Regions from separate parts of the Kitasatospora sp. NPDC056327 genome, predicted to be linked through region 3. Evidence: riboswitches for the same ligand, from Rfam matches in the RefSeq annotation. Region 3 holds a riboswitch; each other region holds the start of a gene.
The links. Region 3 has a riboswitch for cyclic di-AMP ahead of ACFCX4_RS09540 (hypothetical protein). Riboswitches for the same ligand answer to the same signal wherever they lie in the genome.
Positions count from the first base shown of each region.

Region 1: it holds a riboswitch for cyclic di-AMP, as region 3 does, so the genes downstream of both, ACFCX4_RS02340 (M23 family metallopeptidase) here and ACFCX4_RS09540 (hypothetical protein) in region 3, are expected to answer to the same signal.
Region 2: it holds a riboswitch for cyclic di-AMP, as region 3 does, so the genes downstream of both, ACFCX4_RS07650 (transglycosylase family protein) here and ACFCX4_RS09540 (hypothetical protein) in region 3, are expected to answer to the same signal.
Region 4: it holds a riboswitch for cyclic di-AMP, as region 3 does, so the genes downstream of both, ACFCX4_RS03980 (NlpC/P60 family protein) here and ACFCX4_RS09540 (hypothetical protein) in region 3, are expected to answer to the same signal.

Region 1 covers NZ_JBHJRC010000008.1:25,523-32,637, forward strand. Annotated here, with positions in the region: gene ACFCX4_RS02330 (GNAT family N-acetyltransferase) at 1-425, opposite strand, end outside; gene ACFCX4_RS02335 (hypothetical protein) at 469-1,410, shown strand; gene ACFCX4_RS02340 (M23 family metallopeptidase) at 1,456-2,322, opposite strand; cyclic di-AMP (ydaO/yuaA leader) riboswitch at 2,335-2,503, opposite strand; gene ACFCX4_RS02345 (YiaA/YiaB family inner membrane protein) at 2,749-3,039, shown strand; gene ACFCX4_RS02350 (alpha/beta fold hydrolase) at 3,158-3,985, shown strand; gene ACFCX4_RS02355 (TetR/AcrR family transcriptional regulator) at 4,061-4,630, shown strand; tRNA gene ACFCX4_RS02360 (tRNA-Ile) at 4,744-4,817, opposite strand; gene ACFCX4_RS02365 (SpoIIE family protein phosphatase) at 5,004-7,115, shown strand, end outside.
Region 2 covers NZ_JBHJRC010000032.1:1,952-9,066, forward strand. Annotated here, with positions in the region: gene ACFCX4_RS07640 (septum formation initiator family protein) at 1-212, opposite strand, end outside; gene eno (phosphopyruvate hydratase) at 362-1,648, opposite strand; gene ACFCX4_RS07650 (transglycosylase family protein) at 1,975-2,901, opposite strand; cyclic di-AMP (ydaO/yuaA leader) riboswitch at 2,906-3,055, opposite strand; gene ACFCX4_RS07655 (cytochrome P450) at 3,306-4,604, opposite strand; gene ACFCX4_RS07660 (SDR family NAD(P)-dependent oxidoreductase) at 4,849-5,274, shown strand; gene ACFCX4_RS07665 (MazG family protein) at 5,333-6,370, opposite strand.
Region 3 covers NZ_JBHJRC010000044.1:20,708-27,822, forward strand. Annotated here, with positions in the region: gene ACFCX4_RS09530 (IclR family transcriptional regulator) at 1-85, shown strand, start outside; gene ACFCX4_RS09535 (hypothetical protein) at 303-968, shown strand; gene ACFCX4_RS09540 (hypothetical protein) at 999-2,315, opposite strand; cyclic di-AMP (ydaO/yuaA leader) riboswitch at 2,318-2,443, opposite strand; gene ACFCX4_RS09545 (hypothetical protein) at 2,844-3,173, shown strand; gene ACFCX4_RS09550 (alpha/beta hydrolase) at 3,241-4,389, opposite strand; gene ACFCX4_RS09555 (TetR/AcrR family transcriptional regulator) at 4,622-5,242, opposite strand; gene ACFCX4_RS09560 (SDR family NAD(P)-dependent oxidoreductase) at 5,381-6,145, shown strand; gene ACFCX4_RS09565 (phosphotriesterase) at 6,220-7,115, opposite strand, start outside.
Region 4 covers NZ_JBHJRC010000014.1:37,713-44,827, reverse strand. Annotated here, with positions in the region: gene ACFCX4_RS03990 (NYN domain-containing protein) at 1-1,189, shown strand, start outside; gene ACFCX4_RS03985 (NlpC/P60 family protein) at 1,400-2,443, shown strand; cyclic di-AMP (ydaO/yuaA leader) riboswitch at 2,852-3,008, shown strand; gene ACFCX4_RS03980 (NlpC/P60 family protein) at 3,019-4,197, shown strand; gene ACFCX4_RS03975 (NlpC/P60 family protein) at 4,450-5,514, shown strand; gene ACFCX4_RS03970 (hypothetical protein) at 5,571-6,686, shown strand; gene ACFCX4_RS03965 (glycosyltransferase 87 family protein) at 6,696-7,115, opposite strand, start outside.

The sequences.
Region 1 (7,115 bases), on a different contig from region 3:
ACGTCCGTCCGGGCCTCCAGCCGGTGCAGGCCGAGCGTCCCGAAGGCCAGGCCGCACAGCAGCCCGACGACCTCGCCCGCGTAGCCGAGCCCCCACACGTCGCGGCGCAGCGCGTACCCGAGGGACGCGGCGCGGTTCGGGGCGAGGCCGAGCGCGGCGCTGCCGATCGGGACGGCGCGGGCCGGGTCGTCGGCGTCGGCGAGGCGGGTGACGGCCAGCCGGTAGACCTCCCGCTCCTCCTTCTCCGCCTCCTCCAGGAAGAGGGCGATCTGGTCGGCGCAGGTCTCGCGGTCGCGCGGTTCGAACGGGAGGAAGCGGGTCGCCTCCGGGTCGCCGAACACCGCGTGCAGCGCGTCCGCGTCCTCGGGGGTCTGGTGGAACTCGCGGATGGCCAGCCGGGGGCCGGTGAGTCGGACGGGGACCATGGCTCCCGACCCTATCCCCGACCAGCGGTTACGGTTCGTGGTTATGGAAGACGAAGACCTGCGGCTCGCCCCGCGCACCAAGGCCGCCGACCTGCTCGCCTGGGCGGAGGCGCAGGGCCGCGAGCCGGTCGCCGGGGCCCCGCTGCGCGCGGTGCTGGCGCTGCTGGAGCTGGGCGGGGGCAGGGTGCACGACGGCTGGCCCGAGCTGACCTCCGCCGCGGTGGAGCACCTGCTGTACGAGCGGCTGTACCTGTACGTCCAGCCGGAGCCGGGCCAGGACCCGCTGGCGTACGGCGCGGCGGTGCGGCTGTTGATCGACCACCAGCGGGCGGCGAAGCGGCTGAACGCCAAGCGGCAGGAGCGGCTGCACGCCGAGGCCGAGTGGCAGGGCGAGGTGGCGGCCGGGCTGCTGCGCCGGGCGGACCTGGTGACCTGGCCCCGGCTGTACACGCTGCTGCTGCGCGCGGCCGGGGTGGACACCGGCGACGGGGCGGCGGTGCGGGCCTGGCTGGAGGGTTTCCGGGCGCTGCCGGAGGAGGAGCGGTCGGCGGCGTTCTCGGCGCTGGAGGAGGACGGCACCCTGGATCCGGTGGACGACGGGGGCTGGTACGCCGGGGCCCGGACGCTGGCGGTGGGGATGGCGACGGACGGCGCGCGGCGGCTGCTGGAGCAGGGCCTGATGCGGCGCAGCTACCGGAACCTGGCGGAGCTGACCACGCTGGGCCGGCCGATGCCGGACGAACTGGCCGGGGACTTCGGGGCGTTCGAGGAGGCCGCGGCCCTGGCGGCGCTGGAGCTGGCGGGCACGTGGACGGTGCCGGGGCTGCCGGGCCTGCTGGTGAACGAGTTCCCGGAGCTGGCGCCGGAGCCGGGGCAGGCGGAGATCGACGCCTATCTGGCGGGCCTGGAGCAGGCGGACGGGAGCGAGGACGGGCACGAGCAGGAGGACGGGCACGCCGGGGGGCCGGTGGGCCCCGGGGAGTAGCGGCACCGCTCCCGGGAGGGGCCGGGGTCTCCGGGCCGGGAGGCGTCAGAGGCTGACGCCGCGCTGCTCGAACCAGCTCTCCGGGTCGACGGGGGCGCCGCCGCCGGGGCGGACCTCGACGTGCAGGTGCGAGCCGGTGACGTTGCCGGTCGCGCCGACCTTGCCGATCTGCTGGCCGGGGAGGACCTTCCCGGAGGCCTTGCTGATCGAGTAGAGGTGGCAGTACCAGATCTCGGTGCCGTCGGGCAGGGTCTCGACGATCCGGTAGCCGTAGGAACCGGCCCAGCCGGCCGAGGTGATGGTGCCCTGGCCGACCGCGAGGACGGGCTCGCCGGTGTCGGCGGCGAAGTCGAGGCCGGTGTGCAGCTTGGCCCAGTAGCGGGCGCTCTGGCCGTAGTGGGCGGAGAGCCGGTAGTTGCGCACCGGCAGGGTGATGGCGGCGAGCTTGGCCTTCTCGGCCTCCTCGGCGACCCGCTTGGCCTGCTCCTGCTGGGCGACCTGGGCGGCGCGCTTGGCCTCGGCTTCCTGGGCGGCCTGGACGCGGGCCTGCTCCTCGGCCGCGGTGCGCTGGCTGTCGGCCTGCAGCTGGATCCGGGCGGCGAGGGCGAGGCCGGGGTCCGCGGAGAGCGCGACCGGGGCCTCGTCGGGCGACTCGACGGCGGGCGCGGCGGCCGGGGTGGCCGAGGCGAAGCCGGTGGCGCCCAGGGTGGCGGCGACGGCGGTGACGCCGAGCAGCGGAGCGGTGCCGCGGCCCTGACGGGGCATCCGGTGCCGGTTGGTCTCGACGGCGGGCGGGGCCGTCTCGTCGGCGGGGCCCGCGAACGGACCGGGACCGCCGAAGGGGCCCGGGTGGTCGAGCAGCTGGGTACCGGCGGAGCCGGAGGGGTGTGCCGGGGTGTGCGTCGACGCCACGGAGGCGCGCTCCTTTCCTTCCTTCGCGCCTACCGGGTTAGCTGACGGGTTCGGAGCAGGAAGGTCTCCTACGGCTGGTCCCGGACGGTGCCGGGGCCTGCCGATTCACCCCAAGGAACGTGGTTCCCCGGCTCCCTGGCCTGCCCTTGGGCCGGCCGGCGGGATTAGGCGACGGCGCACGGTGCCGTCTGGGTACGGCGTTGAGGACCGCGCTGCGTTATCAAACGTTAATCCGAGAGGCCCCCGATTCCAAGCCATCCGTTGGTGACGGCGGGATACGGACCGGGCACCACGCGGCCCGATGGGCGTTTTGGGACGTTTGACGACAACTGACACTACCGAACGTGATAGGACGTCAACGAACGACCCCCCATCTGAGTACCCCTACTCATGTGCCGGGCGCGGATCCGCGGCCATCCTGGCGCCATGAGCACACCGATGCAGTCCCGCACCACGGCCGCCTATCACATCCAGGCCGTGCTCTCCTTCGCCCTCTCCGCCACCGCCCTCGGCTTCGGGATCGCCTTCCTCCCGGTGGGGCCGTGGACCCGGGCCTTCCTCGCCGTCGGCCTGCTCTACACGATCACCTCCACCTTCACCCTCGCCAAGGTGGTCCGGGACCGGCAGGAGACCACCGAGCTCGTCACCAGGGTCGACCAGGCCCGGCTGGACAAGCTGCTGACCGAGCACGACCCGTTCAGGGTGGAGGGGGTCTGACCGGTCCGCCCGGCCGGCGGACCGGAAGAGAGGCGCAATAGCTTGACGGCTAAGGCTATTAGCCTTAGCTTTATGGCTATCGGCGCTTCGCCGACGATCCCCGCCCGAGGAGGCACCCATGAACGGCACCGTCGCCCCCGCCACCCGTCACCTGGATCTGCCCGGCGGGCGGATCGCCTTCGACGACACCGGCCACGGCGAGGGCGTCCCGGTCGTCCTGCTCCCCGGGATGCTCGACAGCCGGGCCGCCTACCGCCACCTGCGCCCGCTGCTGACCGCCGCCGGGCGCCGGGTGATCACCATGGATCTGCGCGGGTTCGGCGAGTCCTCGATCCACTGGGACGACTACTCCCCCGCGGCGATCGCCGGTGACGTCCTCGCCCTGCTGGACCACCTGGACATCGACCGGGCCGTGCTGGCGGGCAACTCGTACACCGGCGCCAGCGTCGTCCGGGCCGCCGGGGAGGCGCCCGGGAGGGTCGCCGGGATCGTCCTGCTGGACGCCTTCGTCGAGAACGTGCCGCCGACCGCGCTGCAGCGCCTGGTGGTCGGCGCGATGGGCGCACTGCTGGTGCACTCGCCCGCGTTCTGGGGCCTCTACCACCGCAAGGCGGCCTACCCGGGGCCCAGGCCGGCCGACCACGAGGAGTACGTGGCCGGGCTGGTCGCCGCGATGCGCACCCCCGGCCGCAAGGCCGCCACCCGCGGCTACGTGCACGGCGACTCCTCGCCCGCCGGCTGGACCGCCGCCGTGCGCTGCCCGGCCCTGGTCGTGATGGGCTCGAAGGACCCCGACTTCCCCCGGCCGGAGCTGGTCGCCGACCGGCAGGCCGCCGCGCTGAACGCGCGCAAGGTGATGATCGAGGGCGCGGGACACTACCCGATGGCGGACCACCCGCGGGCCACCGCCGACGCGCTGCTCACCTTCCTCGCCGACCTGGTCTGAGCACCGCCCGGCCGCCCCGGCCGGCCCGGCCCCGGCAGCCCCCCGACCGTCCCCAGCCCTCCCAGGAGAACCGCGATGCCCCGAGTGGGACTGACCCCCGAGCAGGTCGTCGGCCACGCCCTCGCCCTCATCGACGACCAGGGCCCCGAGGCCCTCACGCTGGCCGCCGTCGCCGCCCGGGCCGGGGTCGCCGGCCCTTCGCTGTACAAGCACGTCAGCGGCGGTCTGGCCGAGCTGCGCCGGCTGATCGCCGTCCGGGTGACCGGGGAGCTGGCCGACCGGCTCGCCGAGGCGGCGCTGGGCCGGAGCGGGGACGCCGCGGTCGCCGCCGTCCTGCGCGCGTACCACGCGTACGCCACCGAGCACCCGCACCGGTACGCCGCGCTGCCGCAGGCCCCGCAGCCGGACGAGGACCTGGCCGCGGCCGCGGCCCGGCTGGTCGGGGTGATCGTCGCGGTGCTCCGGGAGTACGGGCTGGAGGGTTCCGAGGCGATCCACGCCGCGCGCACCTTCCGCGCGGCGGCCCACGGCTTCGCCGCGCTGTCGACCGGCGGCGCCTTCCGGCTCGCCGAGGACCTCACGACGACCCAGGACCGCCTGATCACCGTGCTGACCGCCGGTCTGCGCGACTGGCCCCGGTCCTGAGCGCGGCCGCCGTACGGCGGCAAGCGGCAGGCGGCACAGCACGGCAGCACAGCACGGCGGCAGGGAACGCCGAAGGGCCCGGAGCGGGATGCTCCGGGCCCTTCGCTCTGGTGTGGGGCTAACAGGACTTGAACCTGTGGCCTCTTCCTTATCAGGGAAGCGCTCTAACCGTCTGAGCTATAGCCCCGTACCGTCCGACCCCGCCTCACGGCGGCACGTCGTACGGAGAAGGGTACCGGACCCGCGGGGGGTGTCCGCACACCGGGAGAACAGGTGCCACGGGGCCTGCCGTTCTGCCCACCCACCACAGGCTTAAGAAATAAGGTATTAAGAATTAACTGCCCCATAAGGAACCGGAGAGGCCGGGAATCCCGTGGACCCGCGCAGCAGCCCCACCGCGCGCAGCGCCATGCGCTGCGTCCGCCTACTGCTCGGCTGCACCAGCGCCGCCGACCTGCTCTCCACCGTGCTCGCCGAGGGGCCGGGATGGATCACCGGCGAGGGCTCGGCGCTCTACCTGCTGGACCCCGCCGGAACGCTCCGGCTCACCGCCTCGCACGGTCTGCCCGACTGGGCCCACGAACGCTACAGCGTGGTCGACCCGGCCAGTGACCTGCCCGCCGCGATGGCGCTCAAGCTGCGCCGTCCCTACCTGCTGAGCCCCGAACGCACCAGCGTCGACTACCCGAACCGCAACGCCGGGATGGGCACCGGCATGGTCGCCATCGTCACCCTGCCGCTGCTCGTCGACGAGCGGCCGATCGGCGTCCTGGCCCTCGCGCTCGCCCACCGGGGGACCGTCCCGCGGCGCGACCTCGACGTGCTGGAGACCCTCGCGGACGCCTGCGCGCACCGGCTCGCCCACCTGCTGGAGCACGCCCGGACGGATGCCCGCCCGGCCCCGGCCAGGCCCCCCGGAGCGCCCGGCACCCCGGCGAACGGGGTGCGCCCCGGACCGGGGCCCGGCGGCGACCCGGCCTCCGGGACGGCGCACCCGCTGCTCTCGCTCGCCGTCCGGGCCGCCGGGCACGGCGCCTTCGAGCGCGACCTGGTCACCGGCGAGACCTACTGGGACGCCCAGGCGCTGCGGCTGGTCGGCCGGCCCGCGCCGGAGGACGGCGGTCCGGCGCCCGCTCCCGACCTCGACCTCGTCGTCCACCCCGAGGACCTGCCGGACGTCCAGGCCGCGCTCGCCGAGGCGCTCGCCACCGGCGGGCCGTACCGGATCCGCTACCGGGTGCCGCGCCGGGCGGGCGGGGTGACCCGGATCGAGGAGACCGGCGAGGTCATGCTGGACGTGCACCGCCGGCCGGTCCGGATCTCCGGGCTGATCGCCGACCTCGACCACGGGCGCGCCCCCGACGAACGTCCCCGCGGGGAGCGGTCCGCCCGGCACGCCGCCGGGGTGGGCGGTGAGCGGGCCTCCTCGGCCGCGGCCCGGTCGGCGCTGCTGCTGGCGCTCACCCGGGCGCTGTCCCGGGCGGTCACCGTCCGGGACGTCACCACCACCGTCACGGACGTCGCCCGGCCCGCCTTCGGGGCGGCGAGCATCGTCCTGGACCTGGTCGACGAGGGCCGGCTGCTGCCCGTCTCGCACACCGTCTACGGCGGGCCCCGGCGCACCGAGCTGACCCGGCTGGCCGACCTCTCGGAGGGCGTGATGCAGCGCGCCCTGGCCCGCTCGGCCCCGCTGTTCAGCGAGCCGGCCAGACGCGTGCGGGTGCGCGGCCGGGGACGGCCGGCGGGCACCGGGACGATCTGCGGGACCGGCGGCGGCGCGGGCGAGGACGGCGGCGGGCGGACGAACGGTGCCAGCAGCCGGCTCACCCCGGCCGCCTGGGCGGTGCTGCCGCTGGTCGCCTCCGGGCGGCAGGTCGGCTCCTGCCTGATCACCTTCGCCACCGAGCGGGTCTTCAGCCGCGACGACCGCACCCTCTACTCCGCCTTCGCCGGGATCCTCGCCCAGTCCCTGGAACGGGCCCGCCTCTACGACACCCACCACCACCGGGCCACCGAGCTGCAGCGCGCGATGCTGCCGCGCACCCTGCCCCGGCTGCCCGGGATCGCCAGCGCCGCCCGCTACCTGCCGAGCACCGAGGGCATGCAGATCGGCGGCGACTGGTACGACCTGCTGCGGCTGCCGGACGGCCGGATCGGTCTGGTGATCGGCGACGTCCAGGGCCACAACGCGGAGGCCACCGCGGTGATGGGCCAGTTGCGCAGCGGCCTGCGCGCGTACGCGACCGACGGGCACGACCCGGCCGCCACGCTGGCCCGGACCAGCCGGCTGCTCGCCGAACTGGACACCGAGCTGTTCGCCACCTGCCTCTACCTCACCCTCGATCCGGCCGACGGCACGCTGCGGGCCGCCCGGGCGGGGCACCCGGCGCCGGTGCGGGTCACCGAGGACGCCCGGGCGGTGGAGCTGGACCTGCCCGGCGGTCCGCCGCTGGGGGTCGCCCCGGACCGGCCGTACCCGCTGGCG
Region 2 (7,115 bases), on a different contig from region 3:
GCCCTGACGTACTCCGGGTCCTGCCAGCGGGCCTTCTCCCGGCGCAGCTGCTCGACCTGCTGCCGGGCGTGCTCGGCCCGGGCCCGCTGGGCCGAGATCTCCGAGCGCTGCGAGATGAACTGCCGCGTCGGGTACGCCAGGATCGCCACCAGTGAGCAGAGCACCAGCACGAGGACGGTCGCCCGGCTCGTGAACCGGGGCCGGGCCGCCAAGCCCGGGATCCTCCAGCCTGCCATCTCCGGTGTCCCCTCCTGGTCGCGACGGTGCCCCGCCGTCCACCCTACGGGGTGAACGGCGGGGCACCGGTCAGGCGTGCGCTACCGGGCGGCCGGCGGGACCGGCCGGGCGCCGCCGGGCGGGCTCAGCCCTCGTGCTTGAACCGCGGGAAGGCGCCGCGGCCGGCGTACTCGGCGGCGTCGTCGAGGATCTCCTCGATGCGCAGCAGCTGGTTGTACTTGGCGACGCGCTCGGAGCGGGCCGGGGCGCCGGTCTTGATCTGGCCGCAGTTGGTGGCGACGGCGAGGTCGGCGATGGTGACGTCCTCGGTCTCGCCGGAGCGGTGCGACATCATGCAGCGGTAGCCGTTGCGCTGGGCCAGCTCGACGGCGTCCAGGGTCTCGGTCAGCGAGCCGATCTGGTTCACCTTCACCAGCAGCGCGTTGGCGGTGCCGGTCTCGATGCCGCGGGCCAGGCGGGCCGGGTTGGTGACGAACAGGTCGTCGCCGACCAGCTGGACCTTGTCGCCCAGCTTCTCGGTCATGGCCTTCCAGCCGTCCCAGTCCGACTCGTCCAGCGGGTCCTCGATGGAGACCAGCGGGTAGGCGGCGACCAGGCCGGCGTAGTACTCGATGAGCTCGGCGGAGGTGAGCGCCTTGCCCTCGAACTGGTAGGCGTCGTCCTCGAAGAACTCGGAGGCGGCGACGTCCAGAGCCAGCGCGATGTCCTTGCCGGGCACGTAGCCGGCCTTCTGGATGGCCTCGACGATGAGGTCCAGGGCCTCGCGGTTGGAGTCCAGGTTCGGGGCGAAGCCGCCCTCGTCGCCCAGACCGGTGGAGAGGCCGCGCTCCTTCAGCACGCCCTTGAGCGTGTGGTAGACCTCGACACCCCAGCGGACGGCCTCGGAGAAGGACTCCGCGCCGATCGGGGCGATCATGAACTCCTGGATGTCGACGTTGGAGTCCGCGTGCGAGCCGCCGTTGAGGATGTTCATCATCGGGACCGGCAGGACGTGCGCGTTCGGGCCGCCCAGGTAGCGGAACAGCGGCAGGTCGCTGGCCTCGGAGGCGGCGTGCGCGACGGCCAGCGAGACGCCCAGGATGGCGTTGGCGCCGAGCGAGGACTTGTCCGGGGTGGCGTCCAGGTCGAGCATGGCCTGGTCGATCAGGCGCTGCTCGGTGGCGTCGTAGCCGACCAGCTCCGGGCCGATCTGCTCGATGACGGCCAGCACGGCCTTCTCGACGCCCTTGCCGAAGTAGCGGTTCTTGTCGCCGTCGCGGAGCTCCAGCGCCTCGAACGCACCGGTGGAGGCACCCGACGGAACGGCGGCACGGCCGGTGCTGCCGTCGTCGAGGCCGACCTCGACCTCGACCGTGGGGTTGCCGCGCGAGTCGAGAATCTCACGGGCGACGACGACATCGATGGACGGCACGAGGCATCTCCTAGCGGAAGCAGGTTCGGCTGACGGTGGATGCCGGTCGGCCGGACGATTGCGGAGTCGTTACGACCAGAGCCTAACCGCACGGACTGTCCGGGCCACGTCGACCTCGGTTCCGTCTCAGCGTGTGGCCCGGTTACCCACCGGTAGTTCACCTGGTTGCCCGACCCGGGAGGCCCGGATGGGGACGAAGGGGACCGAACGCCGGCCGGCCGCACCCCGGGGGCGCGGCCGGCCGGGGCGCGGTACGGCCCTTCGGGGCGGCGGCCGATCGACCGGGAACGGCCCCTCGGGCGCGTCACGGGCCGGTCGGCGCGGCGTCAGGCGAGGGCCAGGACCTGGCCCGGGACGATCAGGTTCGGGTCGGTGCCGACGGTGCCGCGGTTGCCGTCGTACAGCGCCTGCCAGCCGCCCTGGACGTGCTGGGAGGCGGCGATCCCGGCGAGCGTGTCGCCGGACCGGACGGTGTAGCCCTGGCCGGCCTGCTGCTGCGCGGCGGCCGGGGCGGCGGCCTGGCCGGCGTACTGCTGGTAGACGTCCTGGTGGCTGGTCCAGTACCAGCCACCGTTGTTCTGGTACCAGAAGACCTTGGCGTCGGCGTCCCAGCCGGACTTGCCGGCGAACGACGGCGCCTGCTGCTGGGCCTGCGGGGCCGGTGCGGTCTGCGGCTTCGGGGCGGCGTGCTTCGGGGCGTACGGCTTGGCGGTCCGCTCCTGGGCGGCCTGCGGGGTCTGCGCCTTGGGGGCGGCGTGCTTCGGCGCGGCCGGCTTCGGGGCCTCCTGCTTCGGGGCCTCCTGCTGCGGCTGGGCCTGCGGCTTCGGAGCGGCCGGCTTGGCGTCCGTCGAGGTGTCGACCGCCGCCGGGGCGCCGCCCTTGGTCAGTCCGGCCTTCTTGGAGCAGACCGGCCAGGCACCCGGACCCTGCGAGGCGAGCACCTTCTCGGCGACCGAGATCTGCTGCGCCTTCGAGGCCTGGTTGGCCTGCGGCGCGAAGGCGTTGCCGCCGTACGCCTTCCAGGTGCTGGAGGTGAACTGCAGACCGCCGTAGAAGCCGTTGCCGGTGTTGATGCTCCAGTTGCCGCCGCTCTCGCACTGGGCGACCGAGTCCCAGGTGGAGACCGGGGCGGCGGAGGCGCCGGTGGCGCTCAGGATCGGCATCGCGAGTCCGACGCCGGCGACACCGGCGACGGCGATGGCCTTCTCGGCCTGGGTGCGACGACGGTGACGGCCAGTTCCAACGAACAGCATGAGACGTCCCTCTCCGCACGCCTGCGAGGTGAGCTGTCGGGTTCGGACCGGGAGGTGGCCCGGCCGCGCGGAGGCGGCTTCACCCCTAGCCGTGGGAGACGGCGCAAAACCTGGGTCCCCCGCCCCTGCCCAGGGTTCTGGTCGGTTTCCCGGAGCGCGACGGGCAGGACTCGGCGTTCCGCGCACGGGGCCCGCAGCAGCGGGCTCCCCGGAGACTAGACAGATCATCAGAGCAATCACAAGCTCATATCGCCGACATCACACGAACATCACGTCATGTGAATGATTGCCTACCAACCGAGGATGTTTGTCCGGATTGATGCGGGTTCATGACCCGTGAAACCGCAGGTCGGCGACGATCCGTCAGCGTGTCGCACGCCTTCCCCTGCTGCCGCCGATCACCGTCATCCGCCGTCCGGCCGGCCGTTCCCGTCGTTCGGAAGTGCCCCGGCGGGCAGTTTCTCCGGCGTGAATTCCACGGGAAGTTCACGAAGTCCACGCATGATCAGACCGCCGCGCCAGCGGAGCTCCTCCGGGCCCGCGGCGAGCCGCAGGTCCGGCAGCCGGGACAGCAGGGTGGTCAGCGCGGCCCGCCCCTCCAGCCGGGCCAGCGGGGCGCCGATGCAGTAGTGGATGCCGTGGCCGAAGCCCAGGTGCGGGTTGTCCGTCCGGGCCAGGTCCAGGGTGTTCTCGTCCGGGAACCGGGCCGGGTCCCGGTCCGCCGCCGCGAGCACCACCAGCACCGGGTCGCCGACCGGGATCGCCACCCCGCCGATGGTCAGCGGACTGGTCGCGAACCGCCAGGTGGCGAGCTCCACCGGTCCGTCGTAGCGCAGGAGTTCCTCGATCCCGGTCTCCAGCAGCGCGCTCTCGCCGCGCCCGATCGACTCCTGGAGCAGGGCGCGCTGCCCCGGGTTGCGCAGCAGCGCGTACACGCCGTTGCCGATCAGGTTGACCGTCGTCTCGAAACCGGCGAAGAGGAGGATGAAGGCCATCGCCGCGGCCTCGTTCCCGGTGAGGTGCTCCCCGTGGTCGCTGGCCCGGATCAGCCCGGAGATCAGGTCGTCGCCGGGGTCCGCCCGCTTGCGGTGGATCAGCTCCGCCAGGTAGGCCCGCATCCGCTTCACCGCGCGCCCCACGCCGCCGCGCTGACCGCCGCCGTGCCGGATCATCATCCCGGCCCAGTCCCGGAAGTCGTCCTGGTCCTCGGCCGGCACCCCGAGCAGGTCGCAGATCGCGTAGATGGGGAGCGGGAAGGCGAACTCGTGGATGAGGTCGGCGGAACCGCGGGCCGCGAACCCGTCGATCAGCCGGTCGGTCAACTGCTGCACCCTCGGCTCGAAGGCCGCCACCCGGCGCGGCGTGAACGCCTTCGACACCAGGCGGCGCAACCGGGTGTGGTCCGGCGGGTCGATGTTCAGCAGGTGCGTCATGAGGTCGGCCTGGCGCTCGCCCGGGATGCCGACCCGGCCGGTGCGGTGCGCCTGCTCGCTGTGGTGCACCGGGTTCTTGGAGAGCCTGCTGTCCGCGAGCGCCTGCCGGGCGTCCGCGTACCGAGTGACCAGCCACGCCTCCACCCCGCTCGGCAGGGTGGTCCGGTGCACCGGCTCGTGCTCGCGCAGCCACGCGTACGCCGGGTACGGATCGGCGGCGAACTCCCAGGTGAACAGGGGCGGACGGGCGGCGTCGGACTGAGCTGGCATGGGTCGACGGTATCCCGAGCGTGTCCCGGCCGGCGCACGGCGTGCTCGCGGGCGGCGGCGGCCCGCCGGCCGCGTGCCATGTACACGCAGGAGCGGCCGTGCGCAATGTCCGCCGGGCGCAACAGGCGTGAGCCTGGTCACCTGAGGGGTAATTCCTGTTGCGGAGGGTCAGGACCTGCCTACGATCCTCCGCAAGATGTCCGTGGGCGCCGGTGCGGAGCCGCCCACAGGGAGGAGCTGGACCATGCGGGTCACCGGGTCGGTCGTCGTGATCGCCGTCCTCGACGGCGGTTCGGGGGCGGGTCTCGCCCGCCGGTTCGCCGCGGAGGGGACCGTCGGGATGCTGATCGCCGACCAGCGGGTCGGGATCGCCGAGGACCTCGCCGCCGAGCTCGACCGGCGGGGCTGCCCCGTCGTCGGCGTCTGCGGCGACATCCGCCGCCCCAGCGACGTCGCCGCCCTGGTCGACACCGCCGAGAAGCACCTCGGCCCGATCGACCTGTTCTGCGTGGCCGGGCCGGACGGCGAGCGGGTCGTCTCCCTCGCCGAACTGCCCGACCACCTCGACCTGGAACGGCTCGCCGAACTCGTCGCCCTGGTCGGCGAGGCGATCGGCGAGGTCGTCGTCCCGGTCCGGCGCCGTCCGGTGCCGGACGCCGCGGCGGCCTGACGGCCGGCCCCGGCGCGGGCTCCGCTGTGGCCCGGGCCACGTCACGGCGCGGGCCACGTCACGGCGCGGGCTTCAGGCCCTCCGCGGCGCGCACCGCGTCCCGGTAGCCGCGCGCCGCGGCCCGCAGCGCGGCGTCGACGTCCACCCCGGCGTCGTGCGCGCGCTGCGCCAGCGCCAGCAGCAGCCGGCCCGCCGACTCCGCCGTGAGCTCGGCGGGCAGCTCGTAGGGCTCGTCCGGCACCCCGGTGAACCCGGCCCGCCGCACCCGTGACACCAGCTTCGCCGCGTGGGCGAGCGAGGGCAGCCCGGCCGGCACGCCGTCCAGCACCGACTCGCGGTCCGACTTCTCGGCCGCCTTGAGCGCCTCCCAGTTGGCCTCCACCTCGGCCGCGCCGTTCGCCTCGGCGTCCCCGAACACGTGCGGGTGCCGGTACATCAGCTTGTCGACGATGTCGCCCGCCACGTCGTCGATCGTGAAGGCGTCGGTGGGGTGCTCCTCGGCGATCCGGGAGTGGAAGAAGACCTGGAGCAGGACGTCGCCCAGCTCCTCGCGGAGCGTGTCGCGGTCCCCCTCCTCGATCGCCTCGACCAGCTCGTAGGCCTCCTCGACCAGGTACTTCACCAGGCTGGCGTGGGTCTGCTCGGCGTCCCACGGGCAGCCGCCCGGCGAGCGGAGGCGGTCCATCACGGAGACCAGGTCCAGCAGGCGGGCGCCCGGCAGGTCGTAGGAGCCGGGGAGCACCTCGATCTCCGGGACCTCGCCCGCGTGCTCGACCGCGAGGCGGGCCAGCGCGTCGGTCAGCCCCGGATCGCCGTCCGGGCTGCCCAGCCAAACCGTCGGAGCGGGCGCGGCGGCGGTTCCGGGGGTGGTCCCCGTCAGCAGCCGGGCCAGCGCGGGAGCGGAGCCGGGCGGCACGATCTCCACCTCGACTCCGGCCTGCCGCACGGCGGGCACCTGCGGGTGACCGGCGTCGGCGGCGAGCACCCGCCCGGCCGACCGCAGCGCCTCCCAGGCGGGCCAGGACAGCAGGCCGGGTGCCACCCGGTGGGTCGTGATGAGGAGGATCAGCTTGGTGCCCGGGGGATTCGTCGTCACCCTTCGAACCTACCCGCCCGCCCCACCCACCCGCCGCCGGGTTTCACCCCCGGACACCCGCCCCGGGCGCAGCAGGCCTCCGGCCTGCGCAGGGCCCCGGCCGCGCGGGAAGTCGGACCCGCGGACTTCCCGCACACGCGGACCCAGGGCTTGTCCGCCACCTCACCCACCGCCGGGCTCCAGCCCCCGACAACCGAACCCGGGCCACGAAGGGCATCGCGCCGTACAGGAGGTCGAGCCCGTCGACTTCCCACGGAGGCAGGCCGCCCGGGCCCGGCCGACACCTCCCCACCTCGCTCCACCGGGCCCCCCAGGACACAACGCACGAGTCGCCGGGCCCATCGACTTCCGGCGCCGGCCGACGCGAGTTCCGTCGGCACTCCCCGATCCGCCATGGGGCACAGCCCCGGCTGCCGCTCCTTGGTCACCCCGGACGTCGCGCCGCACGGAACATCGGGCCCACGGGCTTCCGGCTGGACGACACCCCGGGCCACCGGCGCCACCACCTCCCGTCGGGCTTCGGCCCCGACGGCCACCCCCGGGACACCGGAAACATCACTCCGCACAGGAAGTCGGACCCGCCGACTTCCCGCCCAGGCGGGCCCGGGTTCCGCAACCACTCCCCATCACGGGGCTTCGGCCCCCGGCGGCCGGCCCTGGTCCGGCCGGCGCCTCACGCCGCAGCGCATGAGGTGTCAGGCCCATCGGCTTCCGGTGCCGGTGAACCCAGTTCCCACCGGCACCG
Region 3 (7,115 bases):
CCTGGAGGAGCAGGCCGGCACGGCCTCCCTGGTCCCGGTGATGCACGCGATCGCGGCCCGGCTCGGGCAGGTCCTGGCCCCCTGACGGCCCGGTGACCGGCCGCTCCCGACGGCGGGCCGACCGGCCGTGGGCGTTCGTCCGTTCGAGCCACCCGAGGGCGGGTTGTCCCGGTCCAGGCCGGGCGGTCGGCCACGCTGGTGCGGACGCGGCCCGCGACGGCGCGGGGCGCCGGACACGGAGGGCAGGGTGAGCGGCGATGGCCCGCAGCGGATCCGTTCGAGGAATCTTCGGTAGGTCCCTGGTGGTTGGGGGCACGGTGGTGGCACTGGCCGCCGGGCAGGCGTGGGCGACGGACTGTCCACCGGACGGCCAGGCGTCCGCACCGGGGGCGGGCGCCCCGGCACCGGTCGGCACGCCGGTCGTCCCGCCCGTCACGGACCCGGTGACCGAGCCGGGCACGGCGGATCCCGGCGCGGCCGGTCCGGGGACCGCCGCCGACCCCGGCGCGCAGGCCCCCGGGCCGGCCGCCGACCCGGCCGCGGCGGCCCTGCCGTCGGACTCCGACCTCTACGTGGTGCGGCTGGACCCGGACGCGGCCCCGCCCGGCGGCACCACCACGGTGCACGCCTTCGTCGGCAACCTCGGCCCGGACACCACCGCCTCGCCGTTCACCGTGGTGGTCACCCTGCCCGACGGCGTCACCGCCGAAGAACCGTTCTTCCCCGAGAACTGCTACGCCTTCCAGGACGGCCACCGGGTCCGCTGCAGCTTCCCGCCCGGCCTGCCGAAGTACCGCAGCGCGACGGCGCTGATCCCGGTCCGGCTGGCGGCGTCGCTCCCGGCCCCCGGCACGCTGACCGGCGGCTGGGTGTCGCTGCGCAGCGCCGACGACCGGCACCCGGAGAACAACCGCCAGCCGTTCGAGATCGCGGTCGTCGAGACGACCGAGCCGCGCCCGGCGGTCTGAGCGCCGGACGCGGCCCGGTGGACGCGCCGGTTACCGGTAGACGCGGAGGTAGTCCGCGGCGAAGGTGATCGGCGCGGTGCCCTGGGGCGCGGGGTGGTAGTTCCCCGCGCTCAGCGACAGGTTGAGGATCAGGTACGCGGACCAGCCGGCGCCGACGCCCTTGCCGTCCGAGTACACCTTGACCCCGTTGACGTACCAGTCGACGGAGCCGGCGCCGTAGTGGGTGCCGATGGTGACCCAGCCGTCCTTGGCTATCGCCTTGGCGTCGGTGTGGTAGAGGTGGCCCGGGTTGACGTGGTTGGTCAGCTCCAGCAGGTTCGGGTTGTCGGGGTGGTACTCGAAGGAGTCGATCTCCCCGTTGCCGTTCTTCCAGGTCCACAGGGCCGGCCAGGCGCCGGTGCCGGCCGGGAGCCTGACCCGGGTCTCGGCGTAGTCGCCGGCCTTCACCTGGAAGCCCTCGCCGGAGTACTCGGTGGTGAGCAGACCGGTGTCCCAGGACTGCTTGCCGTTCTCCAGCGTGTTGGCGCCCGGCTTGGCGGTGAAGGTCGCGACGCCGCCGGAGACGGAGACGTTGTTCCGGTTCAGCCAGTCGAGCTTGTTGTCGTCCGGGTTGTGGTTGCCGTAGCGGTAGGAGCTGCTGCGGTCGCCGGTCCAGCGGGTCCCGTAGGCGATCGGGCCGCTGAACTCCTCGGACCAGGTCAGCTGCTTGCCGGTGACGGGTATCCCGGTGCCGGGGGTGGGGGTCGGCGTGGGGGTCGGCGTCGGCGTCGGGATGGGGGTCGGCGTGGGCGTCGGGGTGGGCGTCGGGGTGGTCGTGGCCGGGGAGACCACCAGCTCCCGGGAGGGCAGGTTGTGCCAGGCGCCCGCCGCGTCCTGCCAGAAGCCGAACTGGGTGTACGTGCCGGCCGGCAGCGTCCGCGCACCGGTGGCGACCGTCAGACCACCGGGGCAGATCCGGGCGTCGGCGGTGCTGCCGGGGAAGTCGAGGTTGCGGCCGGCCGCGTCGCGGACCCCGACTCCGAGCGTCCTGGCCGTGAAGCAGGCCGAGGAGTGCACGGTGAGCGAGGCGGTCGACGCCTTGCCCGCGACCATGGTGGCCGGGGCGAGCCGGTCCTGGGTGACGGTCGGCAGAGTGGCGGCCCGGGCACCGGTGACGGCCGGCACGCCGCCGAGCAGTCCGGCACCGGTGACGGCGAGTGCCCCCGTGGCGGCGAGGGCGGCGGTGCGGCCGCGGCGGGAGGGCCGGGCGTGGCGGGCGGCGGGCCGGCGGCCGAACGCGCGGCGGGCGGCCGGGCCGTCCGGTTCGCCGGAGGCGGGCGGGGCGGGCTGCTGCGGGGCAGTGGTCATGGCAGGGTCCTCTGCGACGCCTGCGGGGTGAGCTGTCGGGTTCGGGCGCTGAGGTTGCCCGGCCGTCGGGAAACGGCTTCACCCCTAGCCGCGGCCCGGGCGCCGGAGCGCACGGGCGGGCACTGACCTGGGTCCCCCGCTCCCGTCCGCCGTGGTGCTCGGTTGCCGGCCGGCGGGTGGACAGGACTCGGCGTCCCGACGGCGGGGTCCGCTGTGGCGGACGTCTCTGCAGGCTAGGCAGTCCGTGCGAGCACGGACAACTTCCCCGGGAAGGTTGTCGCGCAGCTCACACCCCCTCCCGGCCGATGATCAACGGTCCGGCGGAGTCGATCCGTTGGGACGGCACCGGACCGCCCGGGGTCCCCGCCGGACCGTCCGCCGGGGTCGCGGGCCGTCCACGGTGGCGGGTCCGGCGGGGAAAGTGCGCCGCCGGGGCGAGGTGGTCGGATAGGTTGGGGATCCATCGTGCCCGGAGCCGTCCGGGCCGCACCGAGCACCGCCTCCAGAGACGAGGAGACCCGTCCCGCCATGACCGTGTCCCTGCCCGCCTTCGCCGGCCGCACCTACCTGTTCCGGGTCGACAACGGCGCGGCCTTCCGCAACGCCTACTCGGCCGACGGCAAGCGGCTGCGCTGGGAGGGCCTGGGCGAGTCGGCGGGCCAGTGGGAGGACGTCACCCTGCACGTCGCCGAGGTCGGTCCGCAGATCTACTTCGTGAGCTGGACCGAGGTCAGCGGCATCACCGTCAGCCACGTCATGGACCTCGCCCGGATGACGGTCCGGGCGTTCTGGACGTACGAGGGCGAGGGCGGCCGGGTCGGCGAGCTGCACACCGGCACGCTGGAGCGGGTGGTCTGAGCGACCGCGCCCGGGGGCCCTGCCGCCCGGGCCCGGCCGGGTCCACCGGCCGGGGCGGCCCCGGGGGTCAGGCCGACTGCCCGGCTCCCGGGACGACCAGGCGCTGGGAGATCCACTCCAGCGAGGACGGGAGCAGCTTGCTCCAGGTCTCGAAGTTGTGCCCGCCGGTGGCCAGCATGCTGTAGGACACCTTCATCGGGCTGCGCACGGCGGCCACGAACGCCTCGGTCTCGTGCCGGTACTGGCCGTCGCCCTCCCTGGTGCCGGCCAGCAGCACGGAGATCCCGGGCTGCGGCAGGTTCCTGAGCCGCCACATCAGATCGGCCTCGTTGCGCCGCTGGCCGCTGCCCTTGAAGAGGTCACCGGTGGACGGGTCCTCGGCGGCCTGGTAGTAGCCGGACAGCGAGACGGCGGTCGGGTAGACCTCCGGGTGACGCATCGCCAGCTTGAGGGCGCAGTAGCCGCCGGTCGAGTTGCCCATGAACGCCCAGGCCCTCGGATCGGCGGAGACCCGGTAGGTCGCCTGGATCGCCGAGGGCACGTCCTTGCTGAAGTACGTCTCGGACTGCGCTCCGCCCGGGATGTCCTCGCACTCGGTGTCCTGCGGCAGCGCCGGCGAGGGGCGCACCAGCACCATCACGGTCGGCTGCATGCGCCCCTCCTGGAGGAGCCTGAGTGCCGCGCCCGGGTAGTTCAGCCGGGTGACGAGGTTCTTGGCGATGCCGGGGAAACCGGTGCTGACGATCAGGACCGGGAACTGCTTCTGCTCGTACTCCGGCTGGAAGTACTGCGGCGGCAGGTACACGTACCCGTCGGTGGAGAGCCGGGTGGTGGCGCCGTCGATGCGGACCTCGCGGATCTCGCCGGACTTCTCGCGGTCCCGGCCGAGCGCGCCGCCGCCCTGCACCTCGGCGTGCCCGATGGTCTCCACGCGCAGCCGGCCGGAGGCGTCCACCTTGTTCTGGATGACCACCGGCCCGCTGTCGCCGGTGCCCAGCAGGTCGTCCCAACTGCTGTAGAACGCGAAGTAGTTGTTGGCAACCAGACCGAGTGCGGCGAGCACCGTCAGCTGGGTGGCGAGCAGGGCGCCGATCCGGCCGAGGACCGCCCGCCAGCCGCGCCTCGACAGTCTCGGCCACAGCCAGACCGTGGCGGCCATCGCCGCGACGGCGATCAGGACGGTCAGTGCCAGCACCTTGTGGCTCGTCAGACCCATGTCGTGTTTGCTCCCACGCCTCGTACTCCCCCGCCCCCGGGGGAAGGACACCCGGGAGGGCCGCCCCGGTTCCCCCCGTCCGCCGGGGAGCCGTTCACCGGCGCGCGACCCCTCAGCCTAGCGTCCGCGCGGACCGCTCCGCCCCCGCCGACCAGCGGGAACGCGCTCGGCCCGGAGGAGGAGCGGCGGTGGCGGCGCCGGGGCGGGGCGGGTCGCCGGCCGGGGCGCGGCATCAGCCGAGGGCGGCCCAGAGCGCCAGGCCGCCGGTGAGTTCGCGCACGCAGCGGGCGCCGAGTTCGCGGGGCGAGCCGGGGCCGGTGACCGGGGCGTCGGAGAACGCCCACTCCTCCAGGGCGACCCGGATCGCGGCGGTGGCGGCGGCCGCGGCGAGCCGGATCTCCAGCGCGTCGGTGCCCGGGGGGCAGCGGTCGGTGATCGCGGCCAGCAGCCGCCCCTCGGAGTCGGCGTGCACCCGCTGCCAGACCGTGCCGAGCCGCCGGTCGCGCAGCAGGTCCCGGGTCCACCGCATGGCCTCGGCGGCGTGCGCGTCGGCGGGGCTCAGCGAGTCGGCGGCGGAGCGCTCCAGCGCCTCGCGGACCGGCAGGTCGGCGGCGCTCTCGGTGAACAGCCGCACCCAGCGCTCGCCGCCGGCCGCGAGCAGCGGGGCGACGGCGTCCTCCTTCTCCGAGAAGTAGCGGTAGAAGGTGCGCAGCGAGATGCCCGAGGCCTGGGCGATCTCCTCCGCGGTGACGGCCTCGGCGCCCCGGGCGGCGAACAGCCCGGCCGCGGCCCGGGCGATCTCCAGCCGGGTGGTCTCGCGGCGGCGCTGGTTCAGGGTGGGGCGTCCGGTCACCGGCTCAGCGTACGCGGACGGTACGACACCCTGCACATCATGCATCTCCGGCACATCAGGACTCATTGGCACGATGTGCCAATAAGGCGTACCGTGACGTCGAGGTCGTGAGACCACGAACGGAAACGGAGTACCACCATGGAGCGCTTCAGCGGACGGAACGTCCTGATCACCGGCGGCGGCTCGGGCATCGGCCGGGCCACCGTCCACCGGATCCTCGCCGAGGGCGGGCGGGTCGTCGCCGTCGACGTCAGCAAGGACGGCCTGCGGACCACCCTGGAGCGCGCCGCGGCCGACGGCACCGCCGAGCGCCTCACCACCGCGGTCCTGGACGTCTCGGACGAGGCCGCCGTGCGGGACGGCGTCGCCTCGGCGGTGGCCGGGCTCGGCGGGCTGGACGTGCTGGTCAACGCGGCCGGCATCCTGCGCTCCGCGCACACCCACGAGACCAGCCTGGAGTTCTGGAACAGGCTGCTCGCGGTCAACCTGACCGGCACGTTCCTGATGACCCGCGAGGCGCTGCCGGCGCTGCTCACGGGCGGCCGGGGCGTGGTGGTCAACTTCAGCTCGACCTCCGCGGCCTTCGCCCACCCCTACATGGCCGCGTACGCGGCGACCAAGGGCGGCATCCAGTCCTTCACCCACGCGATCGCCGCCGAGTACGCCAAGCAGGGCCTGCGCGCCGTCTGCGTCGCGCCGGGAAGCATCGACAGCGGCATGACCAACGACCCGGGCCTGCCGGCCGACGCGGACCTCGCCCTGCTCGCCAAGCTCTCCCCCGCGATCGGCCAGGGCTTCGCCGGGCCCGAGACGGTCGCCGGTGTGATCGCCATGCTGGCCTCGGACGACGGCGCCTTCGTCACCGGCACCGAGCTGCGGATCGACGGCGGCACCCACATGTGAGTCCGGCCGGACGGCGCCGGTCACCGGTCGGCCCGGTGGCCGGCCCCGCGGCGCGGGCGCGGTCCGCAGGGGCCCTACGGGCTGCGCCAGTCGGCCGCGAAGGCGCGGGCGGGGTTGTCGGTGAGGACGCGCCGCGCCAGCTCCGGGCCGAACTCCCGGGCCAGACGGGGGGCCAGCACGGTGAGCAGATGGGCGGGGCCGGGGGCCCGGCGGGCGCCGCGGGTGGTGGTGTCGCCGCCGAGCAGCAGCCGGTCGGCGTGGCCCGCCTCGACCAGCGCGGCCACCGTGTCGAAGAGGTGGTGGTCGGTGGCGTGGTGCGCGCGGGAGGGCCCGTCCAGCGCCAGGAAGGCCCCGGCGGCGGCGAGTTCGCGGTGCAGCCGGAGGTCCGGGTGCCGGTTGAGGTGGCCGAGGAGCACCCGGCCGGGCGGCACCCCGTACCGGGCGCAGAGAAGGTCGAGGACCTCGGGTGCGGCCGTGCCGAGTTCGTGGTGGACGGCGATCGGGGCGCCGGTGGCGTGGTGCGCCTCGGCGGCGGCGGCCATCACCCGCCGGGCGTGCCGGTCCAGGCCGTGGAAGTCGCCGGCCACCTTGACGAGTCCGGCGCGCACTCCCCCGGGCGCGCCGTGCAGCCCGGTGGTGAGCTCGGCGGTGAAGAACCCGGCGAGTCCGGCGTAGCGCCGTTCGAGGTCCGCCGGGTCGTAGTGGACGGCCTGGTGCAGCCCGGTGGCCGCGATCAGGTGGACCCCCGTGGCGCGGGAGAGTCCCGGCAGCGCATCGGCCCGCCGCCCCATCCCGGCGGGTGTCCACTGCACCAGCGCCCGGCCGCCGGCCGCGGCGAAGGCGTGCAGCACCTCCTCCGCCGCGGCCGGGTCGTCGAGTTCCTCGCCGGGCAGCCGGGGGCTGCGCAGGAACAGGTGGTCGTGGGCGTCGCAGACGCCGAGCCCGGCCGGGTCGAGGTCGCCGAGGACGG
Region 4 (7,115 bases), on a different contig from region 3:
GTTCACCCCGGCCCGCCGGGCCAAGTACGCGGCGACCGCGCTGGCCGCGGCGCTGGAGGCCGAGCCGGCCTTCCGGTCGCGGATAGCGGAACGGCTGAGACTGGGCCAGCCCGATCTGGTGAGAGCACTGGAGTCGGGCACCGTGCCGGGTGCCGCCGACCCGATGGACGTCGCCGCCGCCGCCTACCTGGTGCGCTCCGCGGGGTGGAGCCGGCTGGTGACCGAGGCCGGCGAGGAGGCCGAGCGGGCGGGCGCCGAGGGCGCCGCGGCCGAGGCGGCCCGCCTGGTGGAGAAGCTGCAGGCCGAGCTGGCCGAGGTGCGGTCCACGGCGCGGGCCGATCTGGAGCGGCAGCGGGCCGAGTCGGAGGACGTCCGGCGGGAGGCCGACTCGCTCCGGCGGAAGCTGCGCTCGCTGGAGAGCGACACCCGGCGGGCGCAGGCGGAGACCCGCAAGGTGGCCGCCGAGCTGGAGGCGCTCCGGGCGCAGTCGGCGGCCGAGCGGGGCGCGGCGGAGAGCGAGGCGCGCCGGCTGCGCCACCGGGTCACCGAGCTGGAGAACACGGCAGAGCAGGGCCGGCGGTCGGCCCGCGAGGGGCGCAGCGTCGAGGACATGCGGCTGCGGCTGCTGCTGGACACGGTGCTGCAGTCGGCGCAGGGGCTGCAGCGGGAGCTGGCGCTGCCGGTGTCCCAGATCCGTCCGGCGGACCTGGTGGAGGCGGTGGTGCCGGGCTCGGCGTCGCCGCACGACGTGGCGCGGCGCGGTCTGGCCGAGGACGATCCGGCGCTGCTGGACCAGCTACTGGCGATCCCGCAGGTGCATCTGGTGGTGGACGGCTACAACGTGACCAAGACGGGGTACCCGACGCTGCCGCTGGAGCAGCAGCGGATCCGGCTGCTGGGCGGGCTCGCGATGCTGGCGCAGCGCACCCAGGCGGAGGTCACCTGCGTGTTCGACGGCCAGGACCTGGACGTGCCGGTGATCATGGCGCCGCCGCGCGGCGTGCGGGTGCGGTTCAGCCGGACCGGGGAGACGGCGGACGAGCTGATCCGGCGGCTGGTGCGGGCCGAGCCGCAGGGGCGCCCGGTGGTGGTGGTCTCCACCGACCGGGAGGTCGCCGAGGGCGTGCGGAAGGCGGGCGCGCGCCCCGTCGCCTCGGTGCTGCTGCTGAACCGGCTGGCCAGGCCGTGACGTTCCCCGGGTGCGGGCCGGTCGGTGTGACGGCTGGTCAGCGCCCGGATTGCGGCGTTGTGCGAATTCGGTGAAGTCAGGCGCCGCGGCCCGGTTCACGCGATCGGGGGAGTGGCGCGAAGCGTGGATCTTCACTAGGGTCTGGCGTCAAACCTATTTTCCGGATTCTCACCCAATAGGGTGAGGCCATTGGAAGAAGGAGCCTGTCCCTTGGCCTCCCACCGCCGTCCCAAGCAGCCGAGTCGCGCGCGGGTCTCCGTGCTCACCGCTGCCGCTGCGACCGCGGTCGCTCTCTCCGCCCAGGTCGCCGCCCACGCAGCGCCGAGCCCGTCGCCCAAGAAGGACGACGTCAAGGCGCAGATCGACCAGCTGCAGGAAGAGGCCGAGCAGGCCACCGAGAAGTACAACGGTGCCAAGGAGCGTGCGGACCAGCTGCGCAAGCAGGCGGACCAGCTCCAGGACCAGGTGGCGCGCGGCCAGGAGCAGATGACCCAGCTTCAGGCCGGGCTGGCCGAGGTGGCGGGCGAGCAGTACCGCAACGGCGGCATCGACCCGTCCGTCCAGCTGATGCTGACCTCCGACCCGTCCGGCTACCTGGACAAGGCCTCCAGCGTGCAGCAGGCCAGCTCCAGCCAGGCCGAGGCGCTCAAGGGCCTCCAGGAGCAGCAGCGCCGGCTGGATCAGCAGAAGGCCGAGGCGGCCGCCGTCCTGGCCTCGCTGGACAGCACCACCAAGGACCTGAACCAGACCAAGGCCGAGGTCAACAAGAAGCTCCGGGAGGCCCAGGAGCTGCTGAACTCGCTCAGCGCCGCGGACCGCGCGGCCCTGAAGGCGGCGCAGCAGCAGGCCGACCGGGCCTCCCGCGGCTCCGAGCGCACCGACCTGGGCAGCCTGCCGCAGGCGAGCGGCAAGGCGGGCGCGGCGGTCTCCCTCGCGATGAGCAAGCAGGGGTCGCCCTACGGCTGGGGCGACACCGGCCCGAGCACCTTCGACTGCTCCGGTCTGATGGTCTGGGCGTACGGGAAGGCCGGCGTCTCGCTGCCGCGCACCTCGCAGGCCCAGGGCAACTACGGGTCCCGGGTGCCGTCGCTGGCCGAGGCCCAGCCGGGCGACCTGATCATCTACCGCGACGACCGCAGCCACGTCGGGATGTACATCGGCAACGGCATGGTGGTCCACGCGCCGCGCACCGGTGACGTGGTGAAGGTGATGAAGGCCGACGCCATGAAGATCAACACGATCCGCCGGGTCTGACGCACCGCCCGTCGGTCCGCGGCCGGGTCCGGCGGACCCGGCGCACCTGACGCACCGCCCGGGCCTGACGGCCCGCCACGACACGCCCGGAAGGGCGGCCGCGGCCCCTGTGATCCGCGCCACCTCCGCCCGGGGGTGGCGCGGGCGTTTCGGTCGGGCGTTCGACCGGTCTGCGGTGAATGATCAGCCCGCCGTGGGGGTGTGATCACATTCGGTCATATTCACAAAGGAACTTGGGTATTCTTCCGGCTTTTTTCTGACAAGGATTTGAACGGATCACGGATCTGTTACTAGGGTCTTGCTTCGAACCACGCACAGTCGATCACCCAGCCTGGGTGGCGGCGGGGTTCGCCGCCGAGTTCGCGAAGCAGCGGGGCGGGGCCTGGACGGCCCGTCACGTGTGGGATCCAGCAGTCGGGGCCCACGGTGGAGCGGAGCCGGGGAACCACGTTCCTCCGGGGTGAATCGGCGCCAGGTCGGCCGCGCGAGCGGGCGGTGAGGCGTCGTAGGGCACGCTTCCGCCCGAACCCGTCAGCTCACCCGGTAGGCGGATGAGGAAGAAGGAGTCCGCCTTCGTGGCGTCCCATCGTCGTCCCAAGCCCGCCGGCCGCACCCGCGTCTCGATCCTGACCGGTGTCGCCGCCGCTGCCGTTGCCCTGTCCGCGCAGTCCGGCGCCCACGCCGACCCCGCGCCCACCAAGGACCAGGTCAAGGAGCAGGTCGACCAGCTCAACATCGAGGCCGAGGTCGCCACCGAGAAGTACAACGGTGCCCAGGCCAAGCAGCAGGAGCTTCAGAAGCAGGTCGCCGAGCTGCAGGACAAGGTGGCCCGTCAGCAGGCCGTGGTGATCGAGGCCCAGGGCGGCCTCTCCGAGATCGCCGGCGAGCAGTACCGCACGGGCGGCATATCGCAGACCGTCCAGCTGATGCTCTCCGCCAGCCCGGACAACTTCCTCAGCCAGGCCGACGCCCTGAACCAGGCCGGTTCGACCCAGTCCGGTGCGCTGAAGGAGCTCCAGGAGCAGCAGCGCAGGCTGGACCAGGACCGCACCGAGACCCAGACCAAGCTCGGCGAGCTGGAGACCACCACCCAGCAGCTGAAGGCCTCCAAGGAGGAGGTCCAGGGCAAGCTGCAGAAGGCCCAGGACCTGCTCAACACGCTCACCGAGCAGGAGCGTCAGGCCATCCGCGCCGCCGAGGAGAAGGCCGCCGCCGAGGCCAAGGCGAAGGCGGACGCCGCCAAGGCCGAGGCCGCCAAGGCCGCCAAGGAGAAGGCCGACGCCGAGCGCGCCTCCCGCGACGAGAACCGCAGCAACCTGAGCGCGCCGTCCACCGGCTCCACGGCCCCGGCCGCCACCAAGCCGGCCGCCCCGGCCGCGCCCGCCGCCCCGGCCGCCAACGGTTCGCGCGCCGCCGCCGCGATCGCCGCCGCGGAGAGCAAGCTCGGCTCCCCGTACGTCTACGGCGCCACCGGCCCCAACTCCTTCGACTGCTCCGGCCTCACCGGCTGGGCGTACGCCCAGGCGAACGTGTCGCTGCCGCGCACCTCGCAGGCGCAGGCCACCGCCGGCACCCAGATCGGCAAGGACATCTCCAAGGCCCAGCCCGGCGACCTGGTGATCTTCTACGGCGACCGTCACCACGTGGGCATCTACGTGGGCGGCGGCCAGGTCATCCACGCCCCGAAGCCGGGCGCCTCGGTCCGCTACGAGGCCGCGTCCAACATGCCGATCAACGTGATCGTGCGCATCTGACCCCCGGTCGGCATCCGCCGCAGGCCCGGTCCCCCCGTGCGGGAGGCCGGGCCTGCGGCTTTTCCCGGCGGGCTCGGGACCCTCGGTCCGCGAACCGATCTGACGTCCGATAAGTGTCTGAATATTCGGGTTCGGAGGGGTTTGGAATCGGTTGCCCGGACTCGCTAACGTCTGCCACCGGACGCCCCGCGTCGACAGCCGCCCCGCCCCGGTGCGGCGGCGGGCCGGGCCCAGGATCGGAGCCGACGTCGCATGGCCGTGCACCGCCGTTCCCCGCTGTCAGGTGCGCACGCGCTCGCCCGGGCGCTGGTGCTCACCGCGGCGGCCACCACCGCGCTGGCCGTGGCGGCCGGCGGCAGCGCCCAGGCCGCGCCCGGCTCGCCCGACGCCCCGGCCGACCGCAAGGACGTCAAGGCGCAGGTGGAGCAGCTCTACGACGAGGCCGAGCAGGCCTCCGAGCGGTTCAACGCCGCCCAGGAGGCCCAGCAGCGGCTCCAGCAGGAGACCGGCACGCTGCAGCAGCAGATCGCCGTCGCCCAGGACGAGCTCAACCGGCTGCGCGGCGACCTCGCCACCGTGGCCGGCGCCGAGTACCGCGCCGGCGGCATGGCGCAGACCGTCCAGCTGATGCTCGCCACCGACCCCGAGGGCTACCTCGCGCGGGCCCGCAGCCTCGACCAGGCCGCCGAGCGGCAGAACGAGACCCTGCACGAGGTGCTGGGCCGTCAGCGGGTGCTCGACCAGCGCCGTGCCGAGACCGGTGCCAAGCTGGCCGAACTGGAGCAGACCCGCAAGGCGCTGGCCGAGGGCAAGCAGCAGATCCAGCAGCGGCTCACCAAGGCGCAGAAGCTGCTCAACGGCCTCGGCGCGGTGGAGCGGGCCCGGCTCGCCGCCCAGGACGCCCGGGAGGCGGAGCAGCGGGCCACCCGCGGCACCGACCGGCTGGACTTCGGCACCGCCCCGCCGGCCTCCGAGCGCGGCGCCGCCGCACTGGCCGCCGCGGTGCGGATGATCGGCTCGCCCTACGTGTACGGATCCACCGGGCCCAAGGCGTTCGACTGTTCGGGTCTGATGTACTGGAGCTGGCGGCAGGCCGGAGTGACCCTGCCGCGCACCTCGCAGGCCCAGGCGTACGCCGGCCGGCGGGTCAGCCTCTCCGAAGCGCGGCCGGGAGACCTGGTGATCTTCTACCGGGACATGCACCACGTCGGGATGTACGCCGGCGGCGGGGTGATCGTGCACGCCCCCTACCCCGGCGCGAGGGTCCGCTACGAGAGCGTCGGCGCGATGCCGCTCGCGGGGGTGATCCGGCTCTGAGCCGCCCGGATCCCGCCGACGGCCGCCGGCCGTCGCGGCGCACCGCCCTGCTGCTCGTGGCCGGCGCCGCGGCCCAGCTCTCGCTGCCCGGGGCCGTGCCGGCGGGGCCCGCCGCCGCGGCCGCGGACGAGCGCGCCGGCGTCCTGGAACTGCTCGACGCCCGGGCCCGGGCGCTGACCGCCGGTCCGCCCGCGCTGCCGCTGCGGACCGGCTACCGCAACCTGGTGCTCGGCCCGGTGGACGCGGCCGGACGGTGCACCGCCACCGCGGAGCTGACCGTCTCCGTGACCGGCTACGACGAGCAGCCGGTCGTCCACCCGCGTCGGCTGGTGCTGGTCCGCTCCGCGGCCGGCCCGCGGGTCGAGTCCGAGGAGGGCACGGGCGGTCCGCCGCCGCTGTGGGACCTCGGTACCGTCCGGGCCGCCGCCGGCGGGCGCTGCCTGGTGCTCGCGGTCGACGGCGCGGGCACCGGCGACCTCGCCCCGACCGTGGTCGGCGACCGCGCGGTGGCCGCCGTGGAGGCGCTCTGGGGCACCGCCCGGGCCGGCCGGCTGCTGCTGGAACTGCCCGCGACCGGGGAGCAGTTCACCCGGCTGCTGGCCGAGGACCGGGCCGGCTGGTCCGGCATGGCCGCGGTGACCGTCTCCGCCCCCGGCGCGCCGTCGCACGCCCCGGCCGACCGGGTGCTGGTCAACCCGGAGCAGTTCGCGCGGCTGAGCGGGTTCGGCCGGCAGGCGGTGGTCACCCACGAGGCGGTGCACGTGGCGACCCGGGCGGACACCCGGGCCTGGACGCCGCTCTGGCTCTCCGAGGGCGTCGCCGACTGGACCGCCTTCCACGACTCGGGCCGCTCGGCCCGGCAGCTCGCCCCGGAGCTGGCCAGGGAGGCGGCCGCCGGCCGGCTGCCCGTCGCACTGCCCGGGGACACCGCCCTCGCGGCCGGCGGGGACGGCCTGGCCCTCGCCTACGAGCAGTCCTGGCTGGCCTGCGACCTGATCGCCCGCCGGTACGGGCCGCAGCGGCTGGTGGCCCTCTACCGGGCCGTCGGTGCGAGCGCCCCGGGCGCGGACCGGGAGGCCTGGCTGGACGGGCTGTTCCGGGACCTGCTGGGCCCCGGCCTGGCCGGGTTCACCGGCCTGTGGCTCGCCGAGGTCCGTGCGCTGGCGGGCTGAGCGCCGGCCTCAGCGTTCGCTGCGGGCCGCCGGGCGGTCGATGCCGTCCAGCAGGTCCTGCTCGTACGCGATGCCCGGCCGCACCGAGAACGCGGCCGCCGGCACCGGCTCCGCGCGGGGCAGCACCACGGTGGCCGGGAGCGGCTCGGTGCGCCGGGTGGAGCGCCAGAGCCGGACGCAGGACATGCCGGTGGCGACCAGCAGCAGCAGGTTGCGCGCGGTCAGCACGGCGATCGCGCCCGGCCTGCTGGCCACCACGTCGCCGAAGACCAGCGGGAACTCCACCATGGTCAGCGGGGTCGCGGCCAGGATCAGCAGCGCCACCGGCCGCTGGCTGGTGCCGCGCACGGTCAGGCAGACCGCCGCCACGCCGACCAGCCAGACCAGGTACTGCGGGCTGATCACCCGGCTGGTCACGGTGAAGATCAG